DNA from 3 places in the Pseudomonas sp. D(2018) genome. Region 2 is predicted to be linked to each of the others. Evidence: predicted binding sites of a transcription regulator. Region 2 holds the regulator's gene; each other region holds the start of a gene.
The links. The regulator FliA, encoded in region 2, starts transcription of late flagellar genes. The targets are predictions, from matches to a motif close to CTAAAGTTTNNNNNNNNNNNGCCGNTAA.

Region 1 (5,488 bases), on a different contig from region 2:
CCTGGATCTGCTCACGGATGTTGTCCATGCCGGTGATGGTGTTGTGCACCACTTCGTTGCCCTTGTTGGCGATGGCTACGGAACGTTCCGCTACCGCCGAAGATTCAGAGGCGTTCGCCGATACCTGGTCAATGGACACGGCCATTTCGTTGATCGCGGCAGAGGCGCCGGCGATTTCCTGGGCCTGGTGCTCGGAAGCCTCGGCCAGATGCATGGCAGTGGCCTGGGTTTCCTGGGCGGCGGCGGCCACCTGCACGGCTGTCAGGTTGATGGTTTCCACCAGCTCGCGGAGCTGGTCGATGGAGTAGTTGATGGAGTCGGCGATCGCACCGGTGAAGTCCTCGGTCACGGTCGCGGCTACGGTCAGGTCACCGTCGGCGAGGTCGGCAATTTCGTCCAGCAGACGCAGAATCGCCGCCTGGTTACGTTCGTTCTTCGCGGCGGTTTCGGCCAGTCGGCTGCGGGTGCTTTGCACCATCACAAGGCCGATCAGGATGACCGCGGCAAGGGCCAGGGCGCCCAGTACGTAGCCAGCCAGGGTGTTCAGGCCACGGCCGCCTGCCAGGTTCTCGAAGCCGGTGGTCAGGGCGGAGGCCTTGTCCAGCAGGGTCTGGGAGCCGGTGAAGATGGTGTTGGCGGATTCACGCACCTGGAAGAGTTCGGGCGAGGTTTCGAGGATTTCGTCCACGGAGCCGGACACGAACTCGAAGAGTTCGGAAATCTCCTGCAGACGCTCCAGGGCCTCGGTGTTGGTGACCTGGGAGATCTCCATCGCCGCGTTGCCTTCGAGCATGGCATTGAGTACGCGGCCGAACAGGCTGGCGTCGCGGCCGAACATGTCGGCGGCCTGGACGGAGTCTTCGTCACCCGCCAGCACCTTGTTCACCGAGCCGAGGATACGTTCGGCCAGCAGCGACTGGCGCTGGGCTACCGAGACCTGGCTGGCGGGTGCGCCGCTCTCGAGGAGGATGTCCACGACTTCCTCGTACTCGACCTGCAGTTGCGGGATGGTTTCGGCCAGGGTGGCGGCTACCTGGTGGAGCGAGAGTACGGTCTGCTCGCTGGCGAGGATGGCGTCGGCGTTCTTGCGCAGGCTGTCCCAGTCCTTCTGTACGACATCCATCTCGCCCTTCACAGCGGCAGGCGCAGGCGGCAGGCCGGTGGCGGCGTCGCCTTTCAGCAGGAAGTTCCAGCGCTTCTCGAAGTCGTTGCGCGCGTCTTTCAGCAGGGCGAAGGCTTCGGCCTTGCCCGCCGCGGCCTCGCTGGAGTTCTTGGCGATACGCTGGGACAGCACGCGCAGTTCACCTGCGTGGCTGATGTATTCCTTGTCGTAGTTCGCCTGGGTGTTGAGGTACGCGAAGTTCGCGAACAGCAGCACGATGGCGATGATCAGGACTACGAAGAGTCCGGCGATCAGCGACGTGCTACGCACCCCGGAAAAAAGATTGCCTGCGTTTAGTCTTTTCATTATCGGGCCCCCGCCTGGACCAACCACTCTATTCCCATGTAACGCCAAAGGGCCGGCAAAGCCGGCCCAACCTTGAAGCCAGGGTCCCGGAAGCTCTAACCCGGGACCGGTACGGGACGCCAGGCGCCCCGCGTAGAACCTAGATCGCTACCTCGAGGAACGCCTGGTGCTGTGCAAGCGCGTGCGGGCTGAACACCAACCAGGGCTGCTCGCGATGGAAAACACCATGGATGAAGGGCTGGATGCTGGCCTCCAGCGGGGGCAACTCCTCGCTGAAGGCATCCACCAGAAAGTGCTGCATGCCGAAGACTTCGTCGACGATCAGCCCGGCAAAGATTTCCTGGTGGTCCACCACCAGCACCCGGCGTTGCTTGCGCAGGGGCGACAGGTCGCCACCGAAAAAGCCGCACAGGTCCATCACCGGCAACAGGCGTCCGCGCACGTTGGCGACGCCCTTGACCCAGGTCTTCACACCGGGAAGCAACGTGTGGCGCGGCTCGTGCAGCACTTCGCTGACCTCGCCCATGGGCGCCACGAACAGGCGTTCCCCCATGCGGAAGCCGATACCGCTCCAGCTCTGCACCACCTGTTGTTGCGCAGGCAAGCCCGCCGCCAGCGCGCGACAGCGCTGGTCGATCTCGTAGAGGAGCTGGAAGGGAGTCTGCGAATCCGACATGGCGACCGGCCTTGGCCTGTTTCTAATAGTTATGGTTCAGGGTCCGGCGCGGCAATCAGCCGGCCAGTACCGCGTTCAGCGTCTTGATCAGCGTGTCTTCTTCGATCGGCTTGGTCAGGTAGTCACGCGCCCCCTGGCGCTTGCCCCAGACCTTGTCGGTTTCCTGGTCCTTGGTGGTAACGATAACCACCGGGATATGACTGGTTTCGGCGTCCTTGGTCAGTTGACGGGTTGCCTGGAAACCATTGAGGCCGGGCATCACGATGTCCATCAGGACGGCGTCTGGCTTCTCCTGGCGGGCCAGGGCCACGCCATCAGCGCCATTCTCGGCCTTGAGTACCTGGTGGCCATGCTTCTCGAGCATGGCAGTCAGCTTGTACATCTCGGTCGGCGAGTCATCAACAATCAGAATACGAGCCATGGTGTTCCCCATATGGAAAGGCTTCACCGGCCATCAGGCCGGACTTCAGGAGGCTTGCTCCACCGGGGTGAAATCGGGGACATGAGTCTTGATCGCGCCGAGCAGCTCTTCCTTGCTGAAAGGCTTGGTGAGGTACTGATCGGAACCGACGATGCGACCCTTGGCCTTGTCGAACAGGCCGTCCTTGGAAGACAGCATGATCACCGGGGTGGACTTGAAAGCACTGTTGTTCTTGATCAGGGCGCAGGTCTGATAACCGTCCAGGCGAGGCATCATGATGTCGACGAAGATGATGTTCGGGTGGGAATCGGCGATCTTGGCCAGGGCGTCGAAACCATCAACTGCAGTGATGACCTCACACCCCACTTTCTTGAGCAGCGTCTCGGCGGTACGACGAATCGTTTTCGAATCGTCGATCACCATGACCTTCAAACCCTCGGAATGCTGTTCCATGTTCGCCCTACCATCGCCTCGGTGAGTCGTTATTCTGCTTTATATATGTGCCTGAGGCCCTACAACCGACGGGCTGCGACCCAATCGTCGGGCCTTTTTAGCACAGTCTCCAGACGCAAGCTACACGGCCCCCGCATCTGCGATTCTTCCCCTTTAGGGGAAGGATTTTTCCTTGACCGCAATCAATGCCGGCGCCACCCTGAGCGCCTTATCCAACCGGCCCGCCCGCTGTGGCGCGCCCCTTGAAACCTGTTGCGGAGAACCCCCATGAGCGTTCGCCTCGGGATCGTCATGGACCCCATTGCGCAAATCTCCTTCAAGAAGGACAGCTCCCTGGCCATGCTGCTGGCCGCCCAGGAACGCGGCTGGTCGCTGTTCTACATGGAGCAGCAGGACCTATACCAGAAAAACGGTGAAGCTCGCGCTCGCACGCGCCCCCTGAAGGTTTTCCTCGACCCCGAACACTGGTTCGAGCTGGAGGCCGAGGCCGATATCCCACTGGCCGAGCTGGACGTGATCCTGATGCGCAAGGACCCGCCCTTCGACAACGAGTTCGTCTACTCCACCTACCTGCTGGAACAAGCGGAACGGGACGGCGTGCTAGTGGTCAACCGCCCGCAGAGCCTTCGTGACTGCAACGAGAAGTTCTTCGCCACCCTGTTCCCCGAGTGCACACCGCCGACCGTAGTCAGCCGACGAGCGGACATTCTGCGCGAGTTTGCCGAAGAACAGCGTGACATCATTCTCAAACCCCTTGATGGCATGGGCGGTTCCTCGATCTTCCGCCACCGCGCCGGCGATCCCAATCTCTCGGTGATCCTCGAGACCCTGACCGCCCACGGCAGCCAGCAGATCATGGCGCAGCGCTACCTGCCCGCGATCAAGGACGGCGACAAGCGCATCCTGATGATCGATGGCGAGCCGGTGCCCTACTGCCTGGCGCGCATCCCCGCCCAGGGCGAGACCCGCGGCAACCTGGCCGCCGGCGGCCGTGGCGAGGCCCGACCGCTGTCTGAGCGCGACCGCGAAATCGCCGCGATCGTCGGCCCGTCCCTGCGAGAAAGAGGGCTGCTGTTCGTCGGACTGGACGTGATCGGCGACCACCTCACGGAGATCAATGTCACCAGCCCTACCTGCATCCGCGAGATCGACAAGGCCTATGACACGCGCATCGGCGAACGTTTGATGGATGCGATCGCCATCAAGCTCGAGGCGCGGAGTGCTTCATAGACTTTTATGCGCACGCTCGGCAGACTGCGCCGCTATCTGAAGCAAGCTGACTGGCGATGAACGCAGCCGTGAACACCCCGCCCCAACTGTCCGCCGGCGTCCGCCCGGCGGATCGGCTGGGCTTTACCCTGTTCCTCGCCGCCGTGCTGCACGTTGCGCTGATCCTCGGGGTTGGCTTCACCATTGGCGACCCGCAGCAGATCAGCAAGACCCTGGAAATCACCCTCGCCACCTTCAAGAGCGAGGAGAAGCCGAAGAACGCCGACTTCCTCGCCCAGGCCAACCAGCAGGGCAGTGGCACCCTGGAACACAAGGCCACGCCCAAGACCACCGAGCAGGCGCCCTTCCAGGACAAGGAAATCCGCAAAGCCACTCCGCCGGCCGCGCCGCCCCAGGCACCGAAGAAAGAAGCCCCCAAGGCCGCCGTGGCCACCAAAAGCCCGCAGCCGCAGAAAACCACGATCAAGCGCGAACAGAGCAAGCCGCAACCCGAGACCACGCTCGCGCCGACCTTTGACAGCTCGCAGCTCTCCGCCGAAATCGCCAGCCTGGAAGCGGAACTGGACAAGGAGCGCCAGCTCTATGCCAAGCGCCCGCGCATACACCGCCTCAACGCGGCCTCGACCATGCGCGACAAAGGCGCCTGGTACAAAGAGGAGTGGCGCAAGAAGATCGAGCGCGTCGGCAACCTCAATTACCCGGATGAGGCCCGCCGGCAGCGCATCTACGGCAACCTGCGTCTGCTGGTGTCGATCAACCGCGACGGCACCCTGTTCGAAGTGCAGGTACTGGAATCCTCCGGCCAGCCGGTACTGGACCAGGGCGCCATGCGCATCGTGCGCCTCGCGGCCCCCTTCGCGCCGTTCACCGGGGACCTCGCGGACATCGACCGCCTGGAGATCATTCGCACCTGGCGCTTCGAGCGCGGCGACCGCCTGTCGAGCAATTGAGGGCGGCCGCGCACAATCGGCTCTAGGCTTCAACCAAGGGGCACCGATTCAAGCCATCGCCTTGCCGCTTGAAGCCTGCCGTCTTAAGACTGAAACTAGCCGACATGAAAAGCGCACCGAGCTACCTCAAACACCACTTCCTGATCGCCATGCCGCACATGGCCGATCCGAACTTCGCCCAGACCGTCACCTATCTGGTGGAACACAACGAGCAGGGCGCCATGGGCCTGGTGATCAACCGCCCCAACGGCTTGAGCCTGAGCGACGTACTGGAACAGTTGCGACCTGAC
Region 2 (5,488 bases):
GGTGCGCGACAGGTCGAGGTGGAAGATCTCGTTGACGTTCACCAGCGGGAAGGCGAAGGCCTGGTTGGCCAGCATCACCATCAGGGTCGGCATGATCGCCAGGGTCAGCGGAACCTTGATGACGATCTTCGAGCCGTGGCCCTTTTGCGAGAACACGTTCACCGTGCCGTTGAGCTGGGAGATCTTGGTCTTCACCACGTCCATGCCGACACCACGGCCGGACACGTCGGAAATCTCGGTCTTGGTCGAGAAGCCCGGGGCGAAGATCAGGTTGTAGCACTCCAGCTCGGTCAGACGCTCGGCGGCGTCCTTGTCCAGCAGCCCCTTCTCCACCGCCTTGGCGCGCAGCACAGCCGCATCCATTCCCTTGCCGTCGTCGGTGATCATCAGGAGGATGTGGTCGCCTTCCTGCTCGGCGGAGAGTACCACCCGGCCGGTGCGCGACTTGCCAGCGGCCTCACGCTCCTCGGGAGACTCGATGCCGTGGTCGACGGCGTTGCGCACCAGGTGCACCAACGGGTCGGCCAGGGCTTCGACCAGGTTCTTGTCCAGGTCGGTTTCCTCGCCCACGAGTTCGAGGTTGATTTCCTTTTTCAGGTTGCGCGCCAGGTCGCGGACCAGGCGCGGGAAGCGGCCGAAGACTTTCTTGATCGGCTGCATCCGCGTCTTCATCACCGCGGTCTGCAGGTCGGCGGTCACCACATCCAGGTTGGACACGGCCTTGGCCATGGATTCGTCACCGCTGTTGGCGCCCAGGCGCACCAGGCGGTTACGCACCAGCACCAGCTCGCCGACCATGTTCATGATCTCGTCCAGGCGCGCGGTATCCACCCGTACGGTGGTTTCCGCTTCGCTGGCCACGGCCGGGCCGGCAGCGCCGTTGCCGCCAGCGGTCGCAGCCGGTTGGCGAGGTGCGGGCGCAGGCGCCGGTTCGGCCTTGGCCTTGACCGCGGGCTTGGGCACCGGTGCGGGAGCGGGAGCCGGGCGGCTCGCGGCAGGCGCGACAACCGATTCTTCGGCAGCGCCGTTGAACTTGCCCTTGCCGTGCAGCTGGTCGAGCAGCGCTTCGAATTCGTCGTCGGTGATGTTCTCGCCGCCGTTCGCGGCTGCGGCCGAAGCAGCAGGCGCGACTGGCGCGACCGGAGCACTCGCGGCCACGTCCGTGGCGCCGTTGAACTTGCCCTTGCCGTGCAGTTGGTCGAGCAGGTCCTCGAACTCATCGTCTGAGATTTCGTCACCCGCGCCGGCCATAGCCGGAACAGCCTTAGCGGCATGGGCGGCGACGGCGGCTTCCGGCTCCACGGCAGCGACGAACTTGCCCTTGCCATGCAGCTGGTCAAGCAGCGCTTCGAATTCGTCGTCGGTAATTTCATCAGCGGCAGCAGCGGCCGGTTCGGCGACGCCACCCGCGTTGTCACCCAGGGCGTCCAGCAGTTGCTCGAACTCGCTGTCGGTGATATCGGCGCTCGCTTCGACGGGAGCAGGCTCCTCGATCACCGGAGCGGGCGCAGGCTCGGCGCCAGCCGGCTCGGCCAGGCGCGACAGTGCAGCCAGCAACTCCGCGGTGGCTGGCGTCGGTTCGCTGCGCTCGCGCACTTCGGTGAACATTTCGTTGACCGTGTCCAGCGCCTGCAGCACCACATCCATCAGCTCGGCATCCACGCGGCGCTCGCCCTTGCGCAGAATGTCGAAGACGTTTTCGGCGATGTGGCAGCACTCCACCAGGGCGTTGAGCTGGAGGAAGCCAGCACCACCCTTCACGGTATGGAAACCACGGAAAATCGCGTTGAGCAGGTCCATGTCGTCCGGGCGGCTTTCCAGCTCGACCAGCTGCTCGGAGAGTTGCTCCAAAATTTCGCCGGCCTCTACCAGGAAGTCCTGGAGGATTTCTTCATCGGCGTCGAAGCTCATATGAGCGCTCCCTAAAAGCCTAGGCTGGATAGCAGATCGTCAACGTCGTCCTGTCCGGACACCACGTCTTCACGTATATCGGCATGGATCTGCGGACCTTCACCCCTGGAAGGACTTTTTTGTTGTTCCAGCTCGGCGCGCAGCGCGTTGTGGTCGTGCTCGATACCGGCATAGCGATCCACCTGGCTGGCCATCAGCACCAGCTTGACCAGGTTGCTTTCCACCTCGGTCACCAGTTGGGTCACGCGCTTGATCACCTGGCCGGTCAGGTCCTGGTAATCCTGGGCGAGCAGGATTTCGTTGAGCTTGCCGGACAGCGCATCGGTGTCGCGCTGGCTGCGGGCGAGGAACTGTTCGATACGGCGAGCCAGCTCTCGGAAACCGTCCGCGCCGATTTCCCGGCGCATGAAGCGACCCCACTCATCCCCCAGTTGCTGGGCTTCATCGCTCAGGCCGTTGAGCAGCGGCGCGCTTTCCTCCACCAGATCCATGGTCCGGTTGGCGGCCTTCTCGGTCATCTTCACGACATAGGAAAGTCGGTCGGTCGCATCGGCGATCTGCGACATTTCCTGGGAGTGCGGCAGGTGCGGGTCGATCTGGAAGTTGACGATGGCGTTGTGCAGTTCGCGCGTCAGCTTGCCAACTTCCTGGTAAAGGCCACGGTCACGGACCTGATTGAGTTCGTGGATGAGTTGCACGGCGTCAGTGAAATTGCCCTTCTCGAGGCTATCTACCAATTCTCGCGCGCGGGTTTTCAGGGTCGACTCGAAGTCTCCCAGCAGGTGTTCGTTCTGGTCCATGGTGCCCTCGCGGCTGACATCAGCCGTTGACCCGCTCGAAGATCTTCTCGATTTTTTCTTTCAGGACCTGGGCAGTGAAAGGCTTGACCACATAGCCGTTCACCCCGGCCTGGGCCGCCTCGATGATCTGGTCGCGCTTGGCCTCGGCGGTCACCATCAGCACCGGCAGGTGTTTCAGGCGCTCATCTGCACGCACCGCGCGCAGCAGGTCGATGCCGGTCATGCCGGGCATGTTCCAGTCGGTCACGAGGAAATCGAAGTTGCCGCTGTGCAGCATCGGCAGAGCCGTGGTGCCGTCGTCGGCTTCGGCGGTATTGGTGAAACCCAAGTCGCGCAAGAGGTTCTTGATGATGCGTCTCATCGTCGAGAAATCGTCAACGATGAGGATTTTCATGTTCTTGTCCAAGTCGACCTCCGTACAGTCTCAAACGCCCCTCTTGCCGGGTGCGCCGTTCAAATCTGGCAGTGGTGTGCCGTTCAGCGCGCGCGCCATTCACCGAGCCGTGCGCGCAGGCGTGCCGCACACTGGCTATGCAATTGGCTGACTCGCGATTCGCTGACCCCCAGCACCTCACCGATTTCCTTCAAGTTCAGTTCTTCGTCGTAATACAGCGCCAGCACCAGGCGCTCACGCTCCGGCAGGTTCGCGATGGCATCAGCCAGCGCGGCCTGGAAGCGGTCTTCTTCCAGATCATGGGAAGGTGAGAATTGGGTGACACCGGCGTCCTCGTGCACGCCGCCCTGCTCGCCGTCCTGCAACAGGTCGTCGAAGCTGAACAGGCGGCTGCCCAAGGTGTCGCTCAGGATGCCGTAGTAGTCTTCGAGACTCAATCCAAGTTCGGCAGCAACTTCCTGATCTTTAGCGTCGCGTCCTGTTCTGGCTTCGATCGTACGGATTGCGTCGCTCACCATACGGGTATTGCGGTGCACCGAACGCGGTGCCCAGTCGCCCTTGCGGACCTCGTCGAGCATGGCCCCGCGAATGCGGATGCCGGCGTAGGTCTCGAAACTGGCACCCTTGCTGCCGTCGTATTTCTTCGAGGCTTCGAGCAAGCCGATCATCCCGGACTGCATCAGGTCTTCCACCTGCACGCTAGCCGGCAGGCGCGCGAGCAGGTGATACGCGATTCGCTTGACCAGGGGCGCATAGCGCTCGATCAGCTGATGCTGCGAATCCCTTGCCTGAGCCTTGCCGTACATACGCAGTCCAGTGGCGGGTGTCATACAGGGCTATCCGCGGAGGGCTGTTTGACCAGCCGCTCGACGAAGAACTCCAGGTGGCCCCGCGGGTTGGCCGGCAGCGGCCAGCTGTCGACCTTCTGTGCGATGGCCTTGAAGGCCAGCGAGCACTTCGAGCGCGGGAAGGCTTCATAGACCGCACGCTGTTTCTGTACGGCCTTGCGCACCGACTCGTCATAGGGAACGGCGCCCACGTACTGCAGCGCGACGTCGAGGAAACGGTCGGTGACCTTGGTCAGTTTGGCGAACAGGTTGCGCCCTTCCTGCGGGCTGTGGGCCATGTTGGCCAGCACGCGGAAGCGGCTCATGCCGTAATCGCGGTTGAGCAACTTGATCAGCGCGTAGGCGTCGGTGATGGAAGTCGGCTCGTCGCAAACCACCACGATCACCTCCTGGGCCGCGCGAACGAAGCTGACCACCGAATCACCGATGCCGGCGGCGGTATCGATCACCAGCACGTCGAGGTTGTCGCTGATATCGCTGAATGCCTGGATCAGGCCGGCGTGCTGCATGGGCGAAAGCTGCACCATGCTCTGGGTGCCGGAGGCGGCCGGGACGATGCGGATGCCCCCCGGTCCCTGCAACAGCACGTCGCGCAGGTCACATTCGCCATTGATCACATCGGCCAGGGTGCGCTTGGCGGTGAGGCCCAGCAGGACGTCGACATTGGCCAGGCCAAGGTCGGCGTCCAACAACATGACGCGACGGCCGAGTTCGGCCAGGGCCAGTGAAAGGTTCACCGACACGTTGGTCTTACCGACGCCGCCCTTGCCGCCGGTCACCGCGATCACCTGTACGGGATGAATACTACCCATTTCAAATACCTTGCCTTAGGGGCCATTTGGCGGTCCAGCACCGCCCCTCGGAGGGGCGGTTCACAATTCTTCAACCGGCGCGACGCGCCGGATTCTGGTAGAGGCCGGCGAACAGATCGGCCATTGCCTCTTCACTCGGATCTTCAGGCGCCTGGAGGCTGACCGCGCGGCTCACCAGTTGATGGCTGCGGGGAACCTGCAGATCATCCGGAATTCGCGGGCCGTCGGCCAGATAGGCTACCGGGAGATGCTGGCCGATAGCCAGCCCCAAAACCTCGCCCAGGCTGGCCGCTTCGTCTGCCTTGGTAATGACGCAACCGACCAGGCCGCAACGTTTGTAGCTGTGATAGGCCGCCTTGAGCACCTGGCTCTGGCTGGTGGCAGCCATCACCAGGTAATTCTTCGCGTTTATCGCCCGGCTGGCCAGGGCTTCGAGCTGCATGGCCAGGGCCGGATCGTTGCCCGGCAGACCGGCGGTATCGATCAGCACCACGCGCTTGCGGACCAGCGGGGCCAAGGCCTGGGTCAGAGACTGACCCGGATCGACCAGGGTCACCGGCACATTGAGGATGCGGCCAAGGGTCTTGATCTGCTCCTGGGCGCCGATGCGGAAGCTGTCCATGCTCACCAGGGCGACGCTCTGGGCGCCGTACTTGAGTACGTAGCGGGCGGCCAGCTTGGCCAGGGTGGTGGTCTTACCCATGCCGGCAGGGCCGACCAGCG
Region 3 (5,488 bases), on a different contig from region 2:
TCGACTCGAACGCGAGCATCGCCAGCAGCAACTCCCAGGCCCTGGCGCTGATCTGGCCGCCGACGATCCGCGCGTTGAGGAAGTATTCCAGCTTGTGGATGGCGATCAGGTAGCCCAGGGCACCCAGCGCGACCCAGAGGGATACCGAGAATCCGGCGATGAAGATGAGCGTGTTGGACATCAGGTTGCCGATCACCGGCAGCAGGCCAAGGATGAAGGTCAGCAGGATCAGCACCTTGGTCAGCGGCAGGTGGATGTCCATCAGTGGCAGCACCACGGCAAGGAAGATGCCGGTGAGGGTGGTATTGACCAGGGAAATCTTGATCTGCGCGAAAACGATATTGCGGAAGGCGGTGACCAGCAGCGCCATGCGCTCCAGCAGCAGGCGGCTGAGCGGACGCAGGGTCTCGAAATTGGGGATGGGCTGCAGGGCGATGATGGCGCCGAGGATCATGCCGATCAGCATGGTCACGAAGGTGTGTGCCGCGCCCTTGCCCAGCAGTTGCAATTGGCCGACGTGGGCACGCAGCCATTCCATCAGCTCGCGGCGCAGGTCATCGGCGTTGGCCGGCAGGTAATTCTCGATGGACGCCGGCAACTGCGCTCGCGCCTGCTCGGTCAGGACGATGAACTTCTCCAGCAACTGGCCGGGGTTGTGGACTTCCTGAGTCACCACGCCGGCGATCCACACAAAGAAGACTGTCAGCAGGCTCACCACCAGGATGCCCAGCAAGGCCACCGCCAGCCAGTGGGCGCGGCGGCCACCGGGAATGACCGGTTGCAGGCGGGGTGCCAGGGTGACCACCAGTTCGTAGACCAACAGGCCGGACAGCAGGGACGGCAACAGGTGGAAGGGCAGCACCAGCAGCAGGCCGATGAGTGCGATGACCCAGCTGGCCAGGAGCAATTGACGATCAGTGAAGAGTTGCATAGGTCCTGGGGGCCTTGGAAAGCGAAGCAGGGGCGGCAGTCTGCCAGTGGGAGGCGCCGCCGCACAATCAGCAGCTGAAGTATGCAGGGGCGACGCGGTATCGCCACTCCTGGGCGAGGAACCGGCATTCGCACCGTTCGCTCTACGACCAAGGAACCATATTCCGTACAGCCGATTCGCCGCTTAATACCCGAAAACAATGACAACAAAGGGACAAGCGATGCGCTACTGCCTGATCCATAGCCTCCTGATTATCGTCATCGCCGGTGCAATGGCCTTTGCCGGCCTGCCGCCCTGGCTGGGTGTCCTCCTGCTGCTGCCCGTGCCCTGGCTATTCCGACCGAAGACGATGGCCGCGCTGGCCGATGCGGGGGAGGGTGCCGACATCGCACGACTGACCCGCGACCTGTCCCGCAGCACCAGCCACAATGCCCTGTCCGCCGCCGGTGTCGCCTGGTCGGTGGATCGCCTGGCCGAACGTCTCAAATCCCAGTTGCAGGCCGCCGAGCGCATTGTCGGCAGTGCCGAGGTGATGATCGCGACCGAGGCCGCCACGTCCGAACTCAGCCAGCAGGCCTTCGCCGCCGCCCATGGCGCGCGTCAGAGCAGTGATGAAGGTCGCGAGGTGTTGCGGCAGGCGATAGCGCTCATGCACCAGCTCAGCGCCCGGGCCAGCGCCAGTCGTGAGCTGATTGCGGCCCTCAGCCAGCGCAGCGAGGAAATCCAGCAGGTGGCCCAGGTCATCCAGTCCATCGCCAGCCAGACCAATCTGCTGGCGCTGAACGCCGCCATCGAGGCCGCGCGCGCCGGCGAACACGGCCGGGGATTTGCCGTGGTGGCGGACGAGGTGCGTGGCCTGGCCGGGCGAACCGCCAGCGCCACCGGCGAAGTCGGGCAGATGGTGGCCGATATCCAGCGGCAGACGACGCTGGTGGTGGAACAGATCCAACAGCTTTCCATCGATCTGGACGCGGGCGTAGGCCAGGTGGAGTTGACCGGCCGCCAGCTGGAGAAGATCGCGGGCCTGGCTGCCGCAGTGGAAGGGCAGGTGGACGAAATCGCCCGAGGCGCCCGGACCAACCGTGACCAGTTGGCGGGCTTGTTCGAGGCCGTGGGGCAGATGCGCAGCGACCTGGGTGTCAGTGATGAACAGACCCGCCGCCTGGCTGAGGCCGCCAGCCAACTGGAAGCGCAAGCCGAAACCATCAGCGAACGCCTGGCCGAAGTAGGCCTGGATGACTACCACCAGCGGGTCTATGACCTGGCCCGGCAGGGCGCGACGTCCATCGCCGAACGCTTCGAGCGGGATGTGCGGGACGGCCACATCAGCCTCGATGACCTGTTCGACCGTCGCTTCCAGGTGGTGCCCGGCACCTACCCGCAGAAGTACAGCTCGCGCTTCGACCGCTACACCGACCAGGTCCTGCCGGACATCCAGGAGCCGCTGCTCGAACAACATGAGGGCCTGGTGTTCGCCATCGCCTGCACCCAGGAGGGGTATGTGCCCACCCACAACCTGGCCTTCAGTCAGGCGCCCAGCGGGGACCGCGAGCAGGACATGGCTCGCAGCCGCAGCAAGCGGATGTTCAGCGACCGCACCGGCATCCGCTGTGGCAGCCACCAGCAGCCGCTGCTGCTGCAGACCTATACCCGTGACACCGGTGAGCTGATGCACGACCTCTCGGTGCCGATCATCCTCCACGGGCGCCATTGGGGTGGATTGCGCCTGGGCTACCGGCCCGAGCAGGCCGCTGCGACACCGGCCCCGCGCAAGGACGCTCTGGCAAGCGCCTGAGGACGGGCCAACTACTACCAAATGAGGAGGGTGTCTGTGCCATGGGCGCATACCGGGGAGCGCGGGGCGCTGACTAAGATCGGTCTACAACCTGCCCAACCGGGTGGGCACCGACCAGAGAGAGCAACGCCATGATCTACGCACAACCAGGCACTCCGGGCGCCGTCGTCAGCTTCAAGCCGCGCTACGGCAACTTCATCGGTGGCGAGTTCGTACCGCCGGTGGGTGGCCAGTACTTCACCAACACTTCCCCCGTGAATGGCGAGGTGATTGCCGAGTTCCCCCGTTCCGGCGCCGAGGATATCGAGAAGGCGCTGGATGCCGCCCACGCCGTGGCTGATGCCTGGGGCAAGACTTCCGTGCAGGACCGCGCGCTGATCCTGCTGAAGATCGCCGACCGTATCGAGCAGAACCTCGACGTGCTGGCCGTCACCGAAACCTGGGACAACGGCAAGGCTGTGCGCGAGACCCTGAACGCCGACGTACCGCTGGCCGCTGACCACTTCCGTTACTTCGCCGGCTGCATTCGCGCCCAGGAAGGCAGCGCTGCCGAGATCAACGAGCACACCGCTGCCTATCATTTCCACGAGCCGCTGGGCGTGGTCGGGCAGATCATCCCCTGGAACTTCCCGCTGCTGATGGCCGCCTGGAAACTGGCCCCCGCGCTGGCTGCCGGCAACTGCGTGGTGCTCAAGCCCGCCGAGCAGACCCCGCTGTCGATCATGGTGCTGGCAGAGATCATCGGTGACCTGTTGCCGCCTGGCGTGCTGAACATCGTGCAGGGCTTCGGCAAGGAAGCCGGCCAGGCGCTCGCCACCAGCAAACGCATCGCCAAGATCGCCTTCACCGGCTCCACCCCGGTGGGCTCTCACATCCTCCACTGCGCGGCGGAGAACATCATTCCGTCCACCGTGGAGCTGGGCGGCAAGAGCCCGAACATCTACTTCGAAGACATCATGCAGGCCGAGCCCGAGTTCATCGAGAAGGCGGCCGAAGGCCTGGTGCTGGCCTTCTTCAACCAGGGCGAAGTCTGCACCTGCCCGTCGCGCGCGCTGGTGCAGGAATCCATCTACCCGGCGTTCATGGCCGAGGTGATGAAGAAGGTGCAGAAGATCAAGCGTGGCAACCCGCTGGACACCGACACCATGGTTGGCGCCCAGGCCTCGCAGCAGCAGTTCGAGAAGATCCTCTCCTACCTGGAAATCGCCCAGCAGGAAGGCGCCGAGCTGCTCGCCGGCGGTGCGGCCGAAAAACTGGAGGGCGGCCTCGCCAGCGGCTACTACATCCAGCCGACGTTGCTGAAGGGGCACAACAAGATGCGCGTGTTCCAGGAGGAAATCTTCGGCCCGGTGGTGGGCGTCACCACCTTCAAGGACGAAGCCGAAGCCCTGGCGATTGCCAACGACACCGAGTTCGGCCTGGGCGCTGGCGTCTGGACCCGCGACATCAACCGCGCCTACCGCATGGGCCGTGGCATCAAGGCCGGCCGCGTGTGGACCAACTGCTACCACCTGTACCCGGCCCACGCCGCGTTCGGTGGCTACAAGAAGTCCGGCGTCGGCCGTGAAACCCACAAGATGATGCTCGACCACTACCAGCAGACCAAGAACCTGCTGATCAGCTACGACATCAATCCGCTGGGCTTCTTCTGATCTACGATTGATCCCGTGGCGCGCAGGTTCGGGCGCCACACTCCCTTTGCCGATGATGCCCTGCCAGCGGGACTGCGCACACGAATCCCATGCCCGCCAGGGTTTACTCGCAACGCGGCTTCGGCCGCGTTTTTTCTTGGCGACCCTGTAGGAGCCAGCTTGCTGGCGAACGGTGCCACGACCTTCGCGAGCAAGCTCGCTCCTACACAGGTAGCTCGGCCTGACGCGTGACCTGCCGGCCCCCAAAAGCCCTACCAAATCACGAGCGCATCTCCTTCGAAAGTACCATTCGGGCCTCTCCGGCCTGGTGATTAACTGGACTTGCCGGAATCCTCCGGCGCCATAACAAGAGGATGGCTCCATGTGGACTAAACCCGCCTTTACCGATCTGCGCATTGGTTTCGAAGTGACCTTGTACTTCGCCAACCGCTGATTCGCATCGCCCCGGCCCTGCCGGGGCCCCCGCCCAGGGCTAATCCCATGCATATCCAGATTCTCGGCTCTGCCGCCGGTGGGGGTTTCCCCCAGTGGAACTGCAACTGCCACAACTGCCGTGGCGTGCGCAGCGGCAAGGTCCGCGCCCAGCCGCGTACGCAGTCCTCCATCGCCATCAGCGCCAACGGTGTCGACTGGGTACTGTGCAACGCCTCGCCAGATATCCGTGCCCAGCTGGAGGCCTTCCCGCCGCTGCAGCCGGCGCGTCGTGTGCGCGACACGGGCATTGCCGCGATCATCCTGATGGACAGCCAGATCGATCACGTCACCGGCCTGCTCAGCTTGCGCGAAGGCTGCCCGCACCCGGTCTGGTGTACTGAGATGGTCCACCAGGACCTCAGCACCGGCTTCCCGCTCTTCACCATGCTCAGTCATTGGAATGGCGGGCTTGCATGGAACCCCATCGACCTGGCCAGTCCGGGCTTCGAGATTCCCGCCTGCGCGGGCCTGCGCTTCACCGCGATTCCCTTGCTGAGCAGTGCGCCGCCGTATTCGCCGCACCGGGGCAACCCGCACCCCGGCGACAACATCGGGCTGCTGGTGGAAGACCTGAATACCGGCGGCAATCTGTTCTACGCCCCCGGCCTTGGTCAGGTAGACGAAACCGTGCGCGGC

Region 1: a site for FliA is predicted at 1,518-1,545, ahead of FFS60_RS21645 (methyl-accepting chemotaxis protein). Genes of this name have one in related genera too.
Region 3: a site for FliA is predicted at 1,006-1,033, ahead of FFS60_RS07035 (methyl-accepting chemotaxis protein). Genes of this name have one in related genera too.

Annotation. Positions count from the first base shown of each region.
Region 1 covers NZ_SCOK01000041.1:43,652-49,139, forward strand. The annotation lists gene FFS60_RS21645 (methyl-accepting chemotaxis protein) at 1-1,468, opposite strand, end outside; gene FFS60_RS21650 (chemotaxis protein CheW) at 1,608-2,144, opposite strand; gene pilH (twitching motility response regulator PilH) at 2,200-2,565, opposite strand; gene pilG (twitching motility response regulator PilG) at 2,611-3,018, opposite strand; gene gshB (glutathione synthase) at 3,286-4,248, shown strand; gene FFS60_RS21670 (energy transducer TonB) at 4,305-5,198, shown strand; gene FFS60_RS21675 (YqgE/AlgH family protein) at 5,303-5,488, shown strand, end outside.
Region 2 covers NZ_SCOK01000008.1:109,595-115,082, reverse strand. The annotation lists gene FFS60_RS08210 (chemotaxis protein CheA) at 1-1,911, opposite strand, end outside; gene FFS60_RS08205 (protein phosphatase CheZ) at 1,923-2,711, opposite strand; gene FFS60_RS08200 (chemotaxis response regulator CheY) at 2,731-3,105, opposite strand; gene fliA (RNA polymerase sigma factor FliA) at 3,189-3,935, opposite strand; gene fleN (flagellar synthesis regulator FleN) at 3,932-4,765, opposite strand; gene flhF (flagellar biosynthesis protein FlhF) at 4,836-5,488, opposite strand, start outside.
Region 3 covers NZ_SCOK01000007.1:2,997-8,484, reverse strand. The annotation lists gene FFS60_RS07040 (AI-2E family transporter) at 1-931, opposite strand, end outside; gene FFS60_RS07035 (methyl-accepting chemotaxis protein) at 1,131-2,726, shown strand; gene FFS60_RS07030 (aldehyde dehydrogenase family protein) at 2,858-4,378, shown strand; gene pqqA (pyrroloquinoline quinone precursor peptide PqqA) at 4,740-4,811, shown strand; gene pqqB (pyrroloquinoline quinone biosynthesis protein PqqB) at 4,859-5,488, shown strand, end outside.